Linked DNA regions of Streptacidiphilus rugosus AM-16. The protein of the gene in region 1 binds, or shares a complex with, the protein of each later gene. Links are inferred from orthologs where the notes say so. Each region holds a gene or a part of one and is shown in the gene's direction. Other genes may lie near its edges.

Evidence for each region. Proteins that work in one complex are often made in the same cells at the same time.
Region 2: the proteins of dnaB (region 1) and dnaG are in contact, whole or in part, in a crystal structure (PDB 2R6A), measured with the Geobacillus stearothermophilus proteins. The link is inferred for Streptacidiphilus rugosus AM-16 from one-to-one orthologs. Residues at the interface, in WP_033016901.1 of Geobacillus stearothermophilus: Ser13, Glu15, Ala16, Gln18, Glu91, Leu92, Asp94, Ala95, Val96, Pro97, Thr98, Ala99, Ala100, Asn101, Tyr104, Tyr105, Ile108; in WP_049624496.1 of Geobacillus stearothermophilus: Lys456, Leu457, Leu458, Pro459, Ala460, Asn463, Ala464, Leu467, Leu535, Leu536, Ile537, Ala538, Gln544, Glu545, Asp548, Tyr549, His552.

The regions. Positions count from the first base shown.
Region 1 is NZ_JQMJ01000003.1:457,747-465,064, forward strand. Bases 2,788-5,639 are described here. They hold dnaB (replicative DNA helicase), read left to right. Parts: upstream 2,788-3,368; coding sequence 3,369-4,910; downstream 4,911-5,639. Other genes in these bases: BS83_RS05510 (MATE family efflux transporter), read right to left, coding at 2,788-3,059; BS83_RS05520 (cyclic-phosphate processing receiver domain-containing protein), read left to right, coding at 4,937-5,293; BS83_RS05525 (hypothetical protein), read left to right, coding at 5,298-5,639. Also shown: BS83_RS05495 (single-stranded DNA-binding protein), read left to right, coding at 87-674; rpsR (30S ribosomal protein S18), read left to right, coding at 757-993; rplI (50S ribosomal protein L9), read left to right, coding at 1,013-1,459; more of BS83_RS05510, read right to left, coding at 1,701-2,787; more of BS83_RS05525, read left to right, coding at 5,640-5,912; BS83_RS05530 (GNAT family N-acetyltransferase), read right to left, coding at 6,046-7,284. UniProt on the Escherichia coli protein: The main replicative DNA helicase, it participates in initiation and elongation during chromosome replication. Travels ahead of the DNA replisome, separating dsDNA into templates for DNA synthesis.
Region 2 is NZ_JQMJ01000004.1:2,475,934-2,479,934, reverse strand. What follows is about bases 1-2,932. They hold dnaG (DNA primase), read left to right. Parts: upstream 1-478; coding sequence 479-2,386; downstream 2,387-2,932. Other genes in these bases: BS83_RS20340 (RNA polymerase sigma factor), read left to right, coding at 2,599-2,932; BS83_RS20350 (NAD(P)/FAD-dependent oxidoreductase), read left to right, coding at 1-419. Also shown: more of BS83_RS20340, read left to right, coding at 2,933-3,807; BS83_RS20335 (FGGY family carbohydrate kinase), read right to left, coding at 3,987-4,001. UniProt on the Escherichia coli protein: RNA polymerase that catalyzes the synthesis of short RNA molecules used as primers for DNA polymerase during DNA replication.

The DNA.
Region 1 (7,318 bases):
CGGCACGTTCGAACGCCGTCTCTCTGAAGCAGCCGCAGTAACCGTCACACCCGCACCCCCGCAACGTCTTCTCCGAGAGGTCTGACATGGCAGGCGAGACCGTCATCACCCTGGTCGGCAACCTTGTCGACGACCCCGAGCTGCGGTTCACCCCGTCTGGCGCGGCCGTCGCGAAGTTCCGCATCGCGTCGACTCCCCGCACCTTCGACCGTCAGACCAACGAGTGGAAGGACGGCGAGAGCCTCTTCCTCACGTGCAACGTCTGGCGGCAGCCCGCGGAGAACGTCGCCGAGTCGCTGCAGCGCGGCATGCGCGTCATCGTGCAGGGCCGCCTGCGTCAGCGCTCGTACGAGACCAAGGAAGGCGAGAAGCGGACCGTCTTCGAGGTCGAGGTCGACGAGGTCGGTCCGAGCCTGCGCTCGGCCACCGCGAAGGTCACCCGGGCCCAGCGCTCGGGCGGTCCCGGCGGTGGCGGCTTCGGCGGCGGGCAGCAGGGCGGCGGGTACAACGGCGGCGGTCAGCAGGGCGGCGGCGGCTGGGGCGGCAACGCCCCGCAGTCCGGTCCGGCCGACGACCCCTGGGCGTCCAGCGCCCCGGCGGGCGGCGGTCAGCAGGGCGGCGGCGGCTGGGGTGCCCCGGCCGGCGGCGGTTTCTCGGACGAGCCCCCCTTCTAGAGCGCGCTCGCTCAGCGGTCGGCGCCAGGTGTTCGACACCCGGCGCTCACACAAGACTTGATCACGAACACTGGAGTACACGATGGCGAAGCCGCCCGTGCGCAAGCCTAAGAAGAAGGTTTGCGTCTTCTGCAAGGACAAGATCACCTACGTCGACTACAAGGACACGAACCTGCTTCGCAAGTTCATCTCCGACCGTGGGAAGATCCGCGCCCGCCGGGTCACCGGCAACTGCACCCAGCACCAGCGCGACGTGGCCACGGCTGTGAAGAACAGCCGCGAGGTCGCTCTGCTGCCCTACACCTCGACCGCTCGCTGAATAGGAGGGTGACCGAACAATGAAGATCATCCTCACGAACGAGGTCTCCGGCCTCGGGAACGCCGGCGACATCGTCGAGGTCAAGGACGGGTACGCCCGTAACTACCTGGTCCCGCGTGGCTTCGCCATCCGCTGGACCAAAGGCGGTCAGAAGGACGTGGACGCGATCCGTCGCGCCCGCAAGATCCACGAGATCCAGACCCTGGAGCAGGCCAACGAGGTCAAGGCCAAGCTCGAGGCGCTCACCGTGAAGCTGGCCGTCCGCGCCGGCGACGCGGGTCGTCTCTTCGGCTCGGTGACCCCGGGCGACGTCGTCGAGGCCATCAAGGCCGTCGACGGCCCGCTGGTCGACAAGCGCCGCGTCGAGATCGGCTCGCCGATCAAGACCACCGGTGCCCACCAGGTCACGGTCAAGCTGCACCCCGAGGTTGCCGCTGCCATCAGCGTCAACGTCGTCGCTGCCTGAGGTCCGTAGGACCTTCCAGGGCGCGAGACTCTGCTGACATGCGCCTCCGGCGCGTGGGCGCGACCAGCGTCCGGCAGTAGGGTCCGTTGCACCTTTCGAGGGGCGCGAGGAACTGCGCGACAAGCCACCCCGGTGGTGAGTCGCGCAGCGAGCAGGGCCATCCGCACGCGGATGCCTGCTCGCGCAGTTCCTCGCGCCCCTTTGTGCGCGCTCAGGCGCTCGATGCTCAGGCGCTCGACGCTCAGGCGCGGACCGCGCCGGTGACGAGCCAGGCGCCGGTGCGGGCGCGCAGCGCCATCGAGACCATGCGCACCAGCATGGCGAAGCCGATCGCCAGCCAGAGCGCCACCAGCCCGTGCGGGCCGAAGGCCAGCGCCACCGGCGCGTACAGCGCGAGCGTCGCCAGCATCGCCCAGGCCAGGTACGGGCCGTCGCCCGCGCCCATCAGCACCCCGTCCAGGACGAACACCACCCCGCAGAACGGCTGCATCACCCCGGCCACCACCAGTACCGGCAGCAGTTGCGACCGCACCGAGGGATCCGCGGTGAACAGGGGCAGATAGAGCGGCTGCGCCACCATCAGCAGCGCGCCCAGCACCACGCCGGTGCCCACCCCCCACTCCACCATCCGCCGCGTCGCCGCCCGCGCGCCGGCCACGTCGCCCGCGCCGAGGCAGCGACCGATGATCGCCTGGCCCGCGATGGCGATCGCGTCCAGGGCGAAGGCCAGAAAGCTCCACAGCGACATGGCGATCTGGTGCGCGGCGATCTCCACGTTCCCCAGCCGCGCCGCGACGGCGGTCGCGATCAGCAGCACCGCGCGCAGGCTCAGCGTCCGCACCAGCAGCGGGCTGCCCGCGGTCGCGCAGGCGCGGATCCCCGGCAGGTCCGGCCGCAGGCTGGCGCCGGTGGCCCGGGCCCCGCGCAGCACCACGGCCAGGTACGCGGCGGCCATGCCCCACTGCGCGATCACCGTGCCGAGCGCGGAGCCCGCGATGCCGAGGCCGGCGCCGTAGACGAGGGTGAGGTTGAGCAGCAGGTTGGCGCTGAAGCCGGCGATCGCCACCACGAGCGGGGTGCGGGTGTCCTGGAGGCCGCGCAGGACGCCGGTGGCCGCCAGCACGATCAGCATGGCCGGGATGCCGGCGCTGCTGATGCGCAGGTAGTCCACCGCGTAGGGCGCGGCGCTGGAGGAGGCGCCGAAGAGGCCGACCAGGGGCGGGGCGAGCGGCAGCGCGGCGGCCACGACCACCACGGATATCAGCAGCGCGAGCCAGATCCCGTCGATGCCCTGCTGCACCGCGGCCCGACGGTCGCCGGAGCCGATCCGGCGCGCGACGGCGGCGGTGGTGGCGTAGGCGAGGAAGACGAAGACGTTGACCAGCGTCGCGAGCAGCGCGGCGGCGACCCCGAGACCGGCGAGCTGGGCGGTGCCCAGGTGGCCGACGATGGCGGAGTCGGCCATCAGGAAGAGCGGCTCGGCGATGAGTGCGCCGAAAGCCGGGACGGCGAGGGCGAGGATCTCGCGGTCGTGCTGGCGCAATCGCATGGTCCTACCGTAGTCATCCACAGGTAATGGGCGCAATGGGGCTTGGGTCATTACGTGACACTGCGCCGTGCAGCCGTGCGTGCACCGTTTGTCATGGTCCCCCGCGCCGTGCCGAAGTTTTTCCCCCGAGCTTGGCGCGGTCGCCATCATCGCAGGTCAGCGTGGTGATCGGTAGACGACTGTGTGGTTGTCCACACCTTGTCCCCCGACTCGTGCACAGGCTGGAGCCAGTTGTCCACAGGCCTGGGGCGCTCATCCACACCCCCTGTGGATAACTGCGCTCTTCGGTGTTGGTCAATGTCCGAGCCGTGCCGTTCAATGGAGCGCTAGGCATGGGACAGGCAGCGGAAGGCGGCACCGATGAGCGGGGCACCGTACGACGACGGCGGCTTCGAGGACGTCCCTCCGCCGCCGGACGACGAATGGCCCGCCCCCGGCTCTGCCTCGGGCCCCGGGGACCGTCTCCCCTTCTCCCGCAAGCGCGACGGCGGCGACCGTTCCGACCGAGGTGACCGTGGTGACCGCGACGGCGGACGCGGTGACGGCTCCGGCGGCGGCCGGTCCGCCGACGAGGCCGCGTACGAGCGCGTCCCCCCGCAGGACCTCGCCGCCGAGCAGTCCGTGCTGGGCGGCATGCTGCTCTCCAAGGACGCGATCGCGGACGTGGTCGAGGTCCTCAAGCCGGGCGACTACTACCGCCCGGCCCACGAGCTGATCTACAGCGCCATCCTCGACCTCTACGCCCGCGGCGAGCCGGCCGACCCGATCACCGTCGCCAGCGAACTGGTCAAGCGCGGCGAGATCACCCGCGTCGGCGGCCCCTCCTACCTGCACACCCTGGTCAACTCCGTCCCCACGGCGGCCAATGCCGAGTACTACGCGGAGATCGTCCACGAGCGCGCGGTCCTGCGCCGCCTGGTCGAGGCCGGCACGCGCATCGCCGGCATGGGCTACGCGGCGGAGGGCGACGTCGACGAGATCGTCAACCGCGCCCAGGCGGAGATCTACGCCGTCACCGAGCAGCGGACCAACGAGGACTACGCCCCGCTCTCCGACATCATGGAGGGCGCGCTCGACGAGATCGAGTCGATCGGCTCCCGCAGCGGCCAGATGTCCGGCGTCCCGACGGGCTTCGCCGACCTCGACTCCCTGACGAACGGTCTCCACCCGGGCCAGATGATCGTCGTGGCGGCACGGCCCGCCATGGGTAAGTCGACGCTGGCTCTGGACTTCGCGCGATCCTGCTCGATCAAGCACAAGATTCCGAGCGTCTTCTTCTCCCTGGAAATGGGGCGCAACGAGATCGCGATGCGTCTGCTCTCGGCGGAGGCGCGGGTCGCACTGCACCACATGCGCACCGGCGCGATGACCGACGAGGACTGGACCCGCCTCGCGCGGCGCATGCAGGACCTCAACGACTCCCCGCTCTACATCGACGACTCCCCGAACCTGTCGATGATGGAGATCCGGGCCAAGTGCCGCCGCCTCAAGCAGCGGAACGACCTGCGCCTGGTCGTCATCGACTACCTCCAGCTGATGCAGAACGGCGGCTCCCGCCGGGCCGAGAGCCGGCAGCAGGAGGTCTCCGAGATGTCGCGAAACCTGAAGCTGCTGGCCAAGGAGCTGGAGCTGCCGGTCATCGCGCTCTCCCAGCTGAACCGTGGTCCCGAGCAGCGGACGGACAAGCGTCCGATGGTCTCCGACCTGCGTGAGAGTGGATCGATCGAGCAGGACGCGGACATGGTCATCCTGCTGCACCGCGAGGACGCCTACGAGAAGGAGTCCCCACGCGCGGGCGAGGCCGACCTGATCGTGGCCAAGCACCGTAACGGCCCGACGGCGACGATCACCGTGGCGTTCCAGGGTCACTACTCACGCTTCGTGGACATGGCGCAGAGCTGACGCGTCCCGGCGGGGACAATGCTCGGGTGAACGAGGACCCAGCCGCCGCGCCCCAGCCCGTCATCCTCGGCATCGACGACCTCCGGCCGCTCCCCCGGGCGACGCGGCTCGCCCGGACCAGTCGTGAGGGTGTGCGGCTGCTGGAGGAGCATCGCGACCGGTTCGTCGACGAGCTGTGGCTCGACCACGACCTCGGTGGGGACGACAGCATCATGCCGGTGGTGGCGCTGCTGGAGGAGGCCGCCTTCCACGGGCGGCCCTTCAGGATCGGGACGGTCTTCGTGCACAGCGCCAACCCCATCGGTGCCGAGACCGTCGTCCGCTCGCTCACCCGCTGGAACTACCAGGTGCGGCGGGCGACGGCATCGTCGTCGTTACCCTGACGCGGTGACAACAACGGACGTGCTCTGGATCGCGGTCGCCGACACCCGGCGGCCCACCCTGCGGCCGCTGCCCGTCGAGGTCGCGGAGTTGCTCCGGAGCGTCGACGCCCCGCCCCGGTTGGTCGCTCACCTTCGGGCCGTCCATGACGTCGCGGCGCAGCTCGTCGCGTGGGTGGGGCAGAACTCTCCGGCGCTGGTCTTCGACGCGCATGCCGTGCTCTTCGGGGCCGCGACGCACGACATCGGAAAGGCGCGCTGGACCGAGGAGTTGTCCGGTCCCGGGTCGGCGCACGAGGAAGCCGGGCGGGAGCTCCTGACGGCCCACGGGGTGGGCGCGGACCTGGCCCGCTTCGCCGGGAGTCACGCGTCCTGGGACGCGCCCGGCGTCGGCTTCGAGGATCTGCTGGTGAGCCTCGCCGACAAGATCTGGAAGAACAAGCGCGTCGCCGACCTGGAGGACCTCGTCGTCGCCGCGCTCGCGCGGGCCGGCGGGCGGACGGTCTGGGAGGAGTTCATGAGTCTGGACGAGGCGCTGACCCGCATCGGCGACGCCGCCGAGGAGCGGTTGGCCTACCAGATGTCCCACCCGGTCGCGCGGCCGTCGCGGGAAGCCGGGTGAAGCCGGTTGATGCCGGTCAGGACCGGCACGGAGCCGCCCGCCTGGTAGCGGCACGGGGACGGGAACGTGCGGCTCGCGGCGCCGGTTCGGCGACTGAACCGGAGGCTGTGAACCGCACGTTCCACCGGCCGCCTCAGAACCAGTGCAGGCAGTGCGGGGTGCGGTCGGAGCGGAAGAGCTGGTCGGCGAGGGCGGCCGCGCCAGGGTGGTGGGCGTGGATGTGGCCGGCGCGGACGAGGGTGCTCGGGGTGGTGCCGCCGAGGTAGACGGAGCCGAGGTCGCTGACGTCGAGGGACAGGTCCGGCTCCCGGTCCGTGGGGACGCAGTCGGCCTTGCCGTCGCGGACGGTCAGCAGGTAGCGGGTGTGCTCGCCGAGGAACGGGTCGTCGACGTCGAGGACGAGCTCGCCGTCGGCGAACCAGCCGCGGGCGGTGAGCGCGCGCGGGACGTCGAGCAGGCGCACCCAGAGCCAGTCGGTGTTGCTGCTCGCCTCGGTGGCGTTGAAGTCCGCGAGCTGCCAGCGCAGCGGGTGCTCGGACGGCAGGTGCTTGAACACGACCCTGGTGGCCAGGTCGTGGCCGAGCGCGAACCGGGCCAGGGCTGTCGCGGCGGTGTCGTTGGTGGCGATGGTCTCGTCGACGGTCAGGACGCCGCCGTCGAGCGAGTAGCTCGCGTATCCGTCGGGGACGCCGTCGACGTCGCGGTGGACGGCGACGTAGCGCGGCGTCGGGGCGACCGGAACCTGGCCCGCGCCCCTGGCCCACCAGTGGTGCGGTCGGGAGAGCGCGCCCGGCTGGGCGCGGCGGTAGCGGTCGTAGACCTCTTCCAGGATCTCACCGCACGCGGCACGCCGGAGCACCTCGACCGAACCGGTGTCCGTGCCCGCGGCCGAGGACTCCGCGTCGGTCGTTCGGTGCGCCCGGGGGAGGGCGAAGGCGGACCGGTGGCGCTCGACGGTCAGCCGGCCGGTGTAGGTGGCAGGTCCGTAGCCGAACCTGCGGTAGATCAGGGCCTCGGAGGCCAGCAGGACGGACAGGAACTCCCCGCGGGCCCGCAGCTCGGTGAGCTGATGCCGCATCATCGCGGTGAGCAGGCCCTGGCGCCGGTGGGTGGGAAGGACGCCCACCGCGGTCACCCCGGCCGTGGGGACGAGGACCTCGCCGGGGAGGGTGAGTTCGAAGGAGTACGCGGCGGCGGTACCGACGGCCCGGCCGTCCGGGGTCACGGCCAGCAGTCCGCGGTCCATTTCGAGCGCCGACCACCACACCCCGCCGCCGTTCTCGTCCGGGGTTCCGCCGAACTGCCCGAAGGCGACATGGAGGGTGTCGACGAAGAGGTCGAGGTCCTGGTCGGTGGTGGGACGGATCTGCATTGCTGCCGCTGCCTCCTCGGAATACCGACGTCAC
Region 2 (4,001 bases), on another replicon or contig:
TCTTCGCGGCCGGCGACGTCGCAGGCGCCTGGCATCCGCTCTTCGAGCGCCGCCTGCGGGTGGAGCACTGGGCGAACGCGCTGAACGGCGGACCGGCGGCGGCGCGCTCGATGCTGGGCCAGGAGGTCGTCTACGACCGCGTGCCCTACTTCTACTCCGACCAGTACGACCTGGGCATGGAGTACTCGGGCTTCGCCGCGCCCGGCGGCTACGAGCGGGTGGTGGTCAGGGGTGACGCGGGCAAGCGCGAGTTCCTGGCCTTCTGGCAGGCGAGCGACGGCCGGGTGCTTGCGGGCATGAACGTGAACGTGTGGGACGTCACGGCGCCGATCCAGGCCCTGGTCCGCTCCCGCCGACCGGTCGACCCCGAGCGGCTGGCCGACCCCTCGGTCCCGCTGGAGCGGCTGCTGGAGGAGTAGTCCCCGCGGCAGGTTCACGCGTCCGCTGATTGTCCTGGTGCCACCGTAGACTGCTGGTCGTGGCGGGACGCATCAAGGACGAGGACGTGCAGGCGGTGAAGACCGCGCTGCGGATCGACGCTGTCGTCGGCGAGTACGTCCAGCTCGCCAACGGCGGCGGCGGTCAGCTCAAGGGGCTGTGCCCGTTCCACGACGAGAAGTCCGCCTCCTTCTACGTGAACCCCAGCAAGGGCGTCTACAACTGCTTCGGCTGCCAGGAGAGCGGCGACACCATCGGCTTCGTGATGAAGATCGAACACCTCTCCTTCGTGGAGACGGTGGAGCGGCTCGCCCCCTCGGTCGGCATCACGCTGCGGTACGAGGGCGGCTCCTACGTCCCCGGCCGCCAGCAGGGCGAGCGCACGCGCCTGCTGGAGATCAACAAGCTGGCCGCCGCCTGGTTCCAGGAACAGCTGAACAGCCCCGAGGCCGAGATCGGCCGGCGCTTCCTCAAGGAGCGCGGCTTCGAGCGCGAGGCCGCCGCCCACTTCGGCGTCGGCTACGCGCCCGCGGGCTTCGAGAACCTCACCCGGCTGCTGCGCGGCAAGGGCTACACCGACCGTGAACTGCTGCTGTCCGGCATCTGCTCGGAGGGCAGGCGCGGCCCGATGGACCGCTTCCGCGCCCGGCTGATCTGGCCGATCAGGGATCTGACCGGCGAGGTCGTCGGCTTCGGCGCGCGTCGACTGCGCGAGGACGACAACGGGCCCAAGTACCTCAACACCCCGGAGACCCCGCTCTACAAGAAGTCCCACGTGCTGTACGGGATCGAGCTTGCCAAGAAGGAGATCGCCAAGTCCGGCCGGGCCGTGGTGGTCGAGGGCTACACGGATGTGATGGCCTGTCATCTGGCCGGGGTCACCTCGGCGGTGGCCACCTGCGGCACCGCCTTCGGCGAGGACCACATCAAGATCCTGCGCCGGCTGCTGATGGACACCTCGGCCTGGAAGGGCGAGGTGGTCTTCACCTTCGACGGCGACGCGGCCGGCCAGAAGGCCGCGCTGCGGGCCTTCGAGGACGACCAGAAGTTCGCCGCGCGGACCTCCATCGCGGTCAGCCCCGGCGGCATGGACCCGTGCGAGCTGCGCATCGCCGAGGGCGACGAAGCGGTCCGCAACCTGATCGAACACCCGGTCCCGCTCTTCGAGTTCGCCATCAAGGCGGCCGTCGGCAGCCACAACCTCGACACGGCCGAGGGGCGCGCCGCCGCGCTGGAGCAGTCCGCGCCGATCGTGGCCCGGATCAGGGACCGCTCGATCCAGCACGAGTACGCGGTCCGGCTGGCCGGGCTGCTCGGCATCCTCGACGAGCCGTTCGTGGTGCGTCGCGTCGGCCAGCTCGCCCGCTGGGAGGCGCGTCGCGAGGCGTCGGGCGGCCCCGGGCAGCAGCGACGGCAGGAGCAGGCGCCGCAGCCGGCCACGCCGCAGCGGCCCGCGTTCCGGCTCGACCCGCGCAACCCCGGCCAGTTCGTCGAACGCGAACTGCTCAAGCTGGCCCTGCAGTTCCCCGCCCTGGTCGCGCCGGTGCTGGACGCGTTCGCGCCCGAGGAGTTCCCCACCCCGCCCTACGCCGCCGTGCGCGCCGCCATCACGGCGGGCGGCGGCGTCACCGCGGGGGCGCTGGCCGCGGACGTCTGGGTCGACGTGCTGCGCGAGGTCGCGCCCGACGACGCCGTGCGCGGCCTGATCACCGAGCTCGCGGTCGAGCCGGTGCGCACCCGGCGGGCCCCCGACGCGCTCTACGCCGGGGAGTTCCTGGTCAAGCTGCGGCTCCAGGCGGTGGAGCGGCGGGTGGCCGCCTGCCGCGGGCAGCTGCAGCGGCTGGGTGCGAACGCGGATCCCGAGCAGCTGGCGGCCGTCCAGGGCGAGCTGTGGATGCTGCAGCAGTACGGCCAGACGCTGCGGTCCCGTGGCGCGGAAGCGCTCTGACGGGGCGTCCGCGGCAGGGTTGACGGCCGCCGTTCTTCACCCTGGGTGACCGCTCCTTCACAGAAACTCTCCGCACGGGTCTCTGCTGCGGCCCCGCCCCTGCCGCACACTGGTTCTCGGTGCCCGATTCCTCTCAGTCGCGGCCCGTCGACCCCGGCGGCGCCGCGCCCCAGGCTTCCCGGACGGAGGGCGACGAACCGCCCCGCGTCCCGATGCCGCGTGTCCCGATCGCCGCTCCCCAGCAGGCGTCGGCCCCTCCTCCGGGGCGTCCTCCGGCGCCGGAAGGGATGGACGTGGACGTTGCCACGGCCCTCTACCCCTCGACCGTTCCCGTTCCACGACCGCCCACCCTGGAGCCGGTCCCCGCGGGCGACCCCTCCCCACCCGCCGCCGACGCGGACCCGGCGCCGACGCCTCCGGCCGAGGGTCCCACCCCCGAGGGCCCCACCAGTGAGGACCTGCGAGCCGTCGAGGAGGAGCCGCTGCCCTCGCTGGACGACAGCGGCGGACCCTCGGCGGACCTGTTCCGCCAGTACCTGCGCGAGATCGGCCGCATTCCGCTGCTGACGGCGGCGGACGAGGTCGAACTCGCCCGCCGGGTCGAGGCCGGCCTGTTCGCCGAGGAGTACCTGGCGCTCCGTCACGACACCGTCGACGACCAGCTCGCCGACGAGCTCGACCAGCTGATCCTGCGCGGCAGGATGGCCAAGCGCCGCCTGATCGAGGCCAACCTGCGGCTGGTCGTCTCGGTGGCCAAGCGCTACGTCGGCCGCGGCCTCACCATGCTGGACCTGGTCCAGGAGGGCAATCTCGGGCTGATCCGCGCGGTGGAGAAGTTCGACTACGCGCGGGGCTACAAGTTCTCGACGTACGCGACGTGGTGGATCCGCCAGGCGATGAGCCGCGCGCTGGCGGACCAGGCCCGCACCATCAGGGTGCCGGTGCACGTGGTCGAGCTGATCAACCGGGTGGTCAGGGTCCAGCGGCGGCTCCTCCAGGAACGCGGCGCGGAGCCGAGCACGGCCGATGTGGCGGCGGTTCTCGATCTGCCGCCGGAGCGTGTGCTGGAGGTCCTGCGACTGGCCCAGGAACCGGTCTCGCTGCACGCGCCGGTGGGGGAGGAGGACGACGTCGCGCTGGGGGATCTCATCGAGGACGGCGACGCGGCCTCCCCGGTGGAGTCGGCGGCCTTCCTGCTATTGCGCGAGCATCTCGAGGCGGTCCTCAACACGCTGGGCGAACGCGAACGCAAGGTCGTCCAGCTCCGCTACGGCCTGGCGGACGGCCGCCCGCGCACGCTGGAGGAGATCGGCCGACTCTTCGGCGTCACCCGGGAACGCATCCGCCAGATCGAGTCGAAGACGCTGAACAAACTCCGCGACCACGCCTTCGCCGACCAACTCCGCGGCTACCTGGACTGATTGGCCCAGTGGCGGCACGCTGGGGGCGCGGGGCTCTGCCGATGTGCGCCTCCGGCGCGTGGGCGCGACAAGCCACCCTGCGCGGATGGCCCTGCACGTTGAGGACCACCTGCTCATCAGTGGCTTGTCGCGCAGTTCCTCGCGCCCCTGGGGGTTGCAATGTGCCGTCAGCGCTGGCGTCAGGCGGTGAGTTC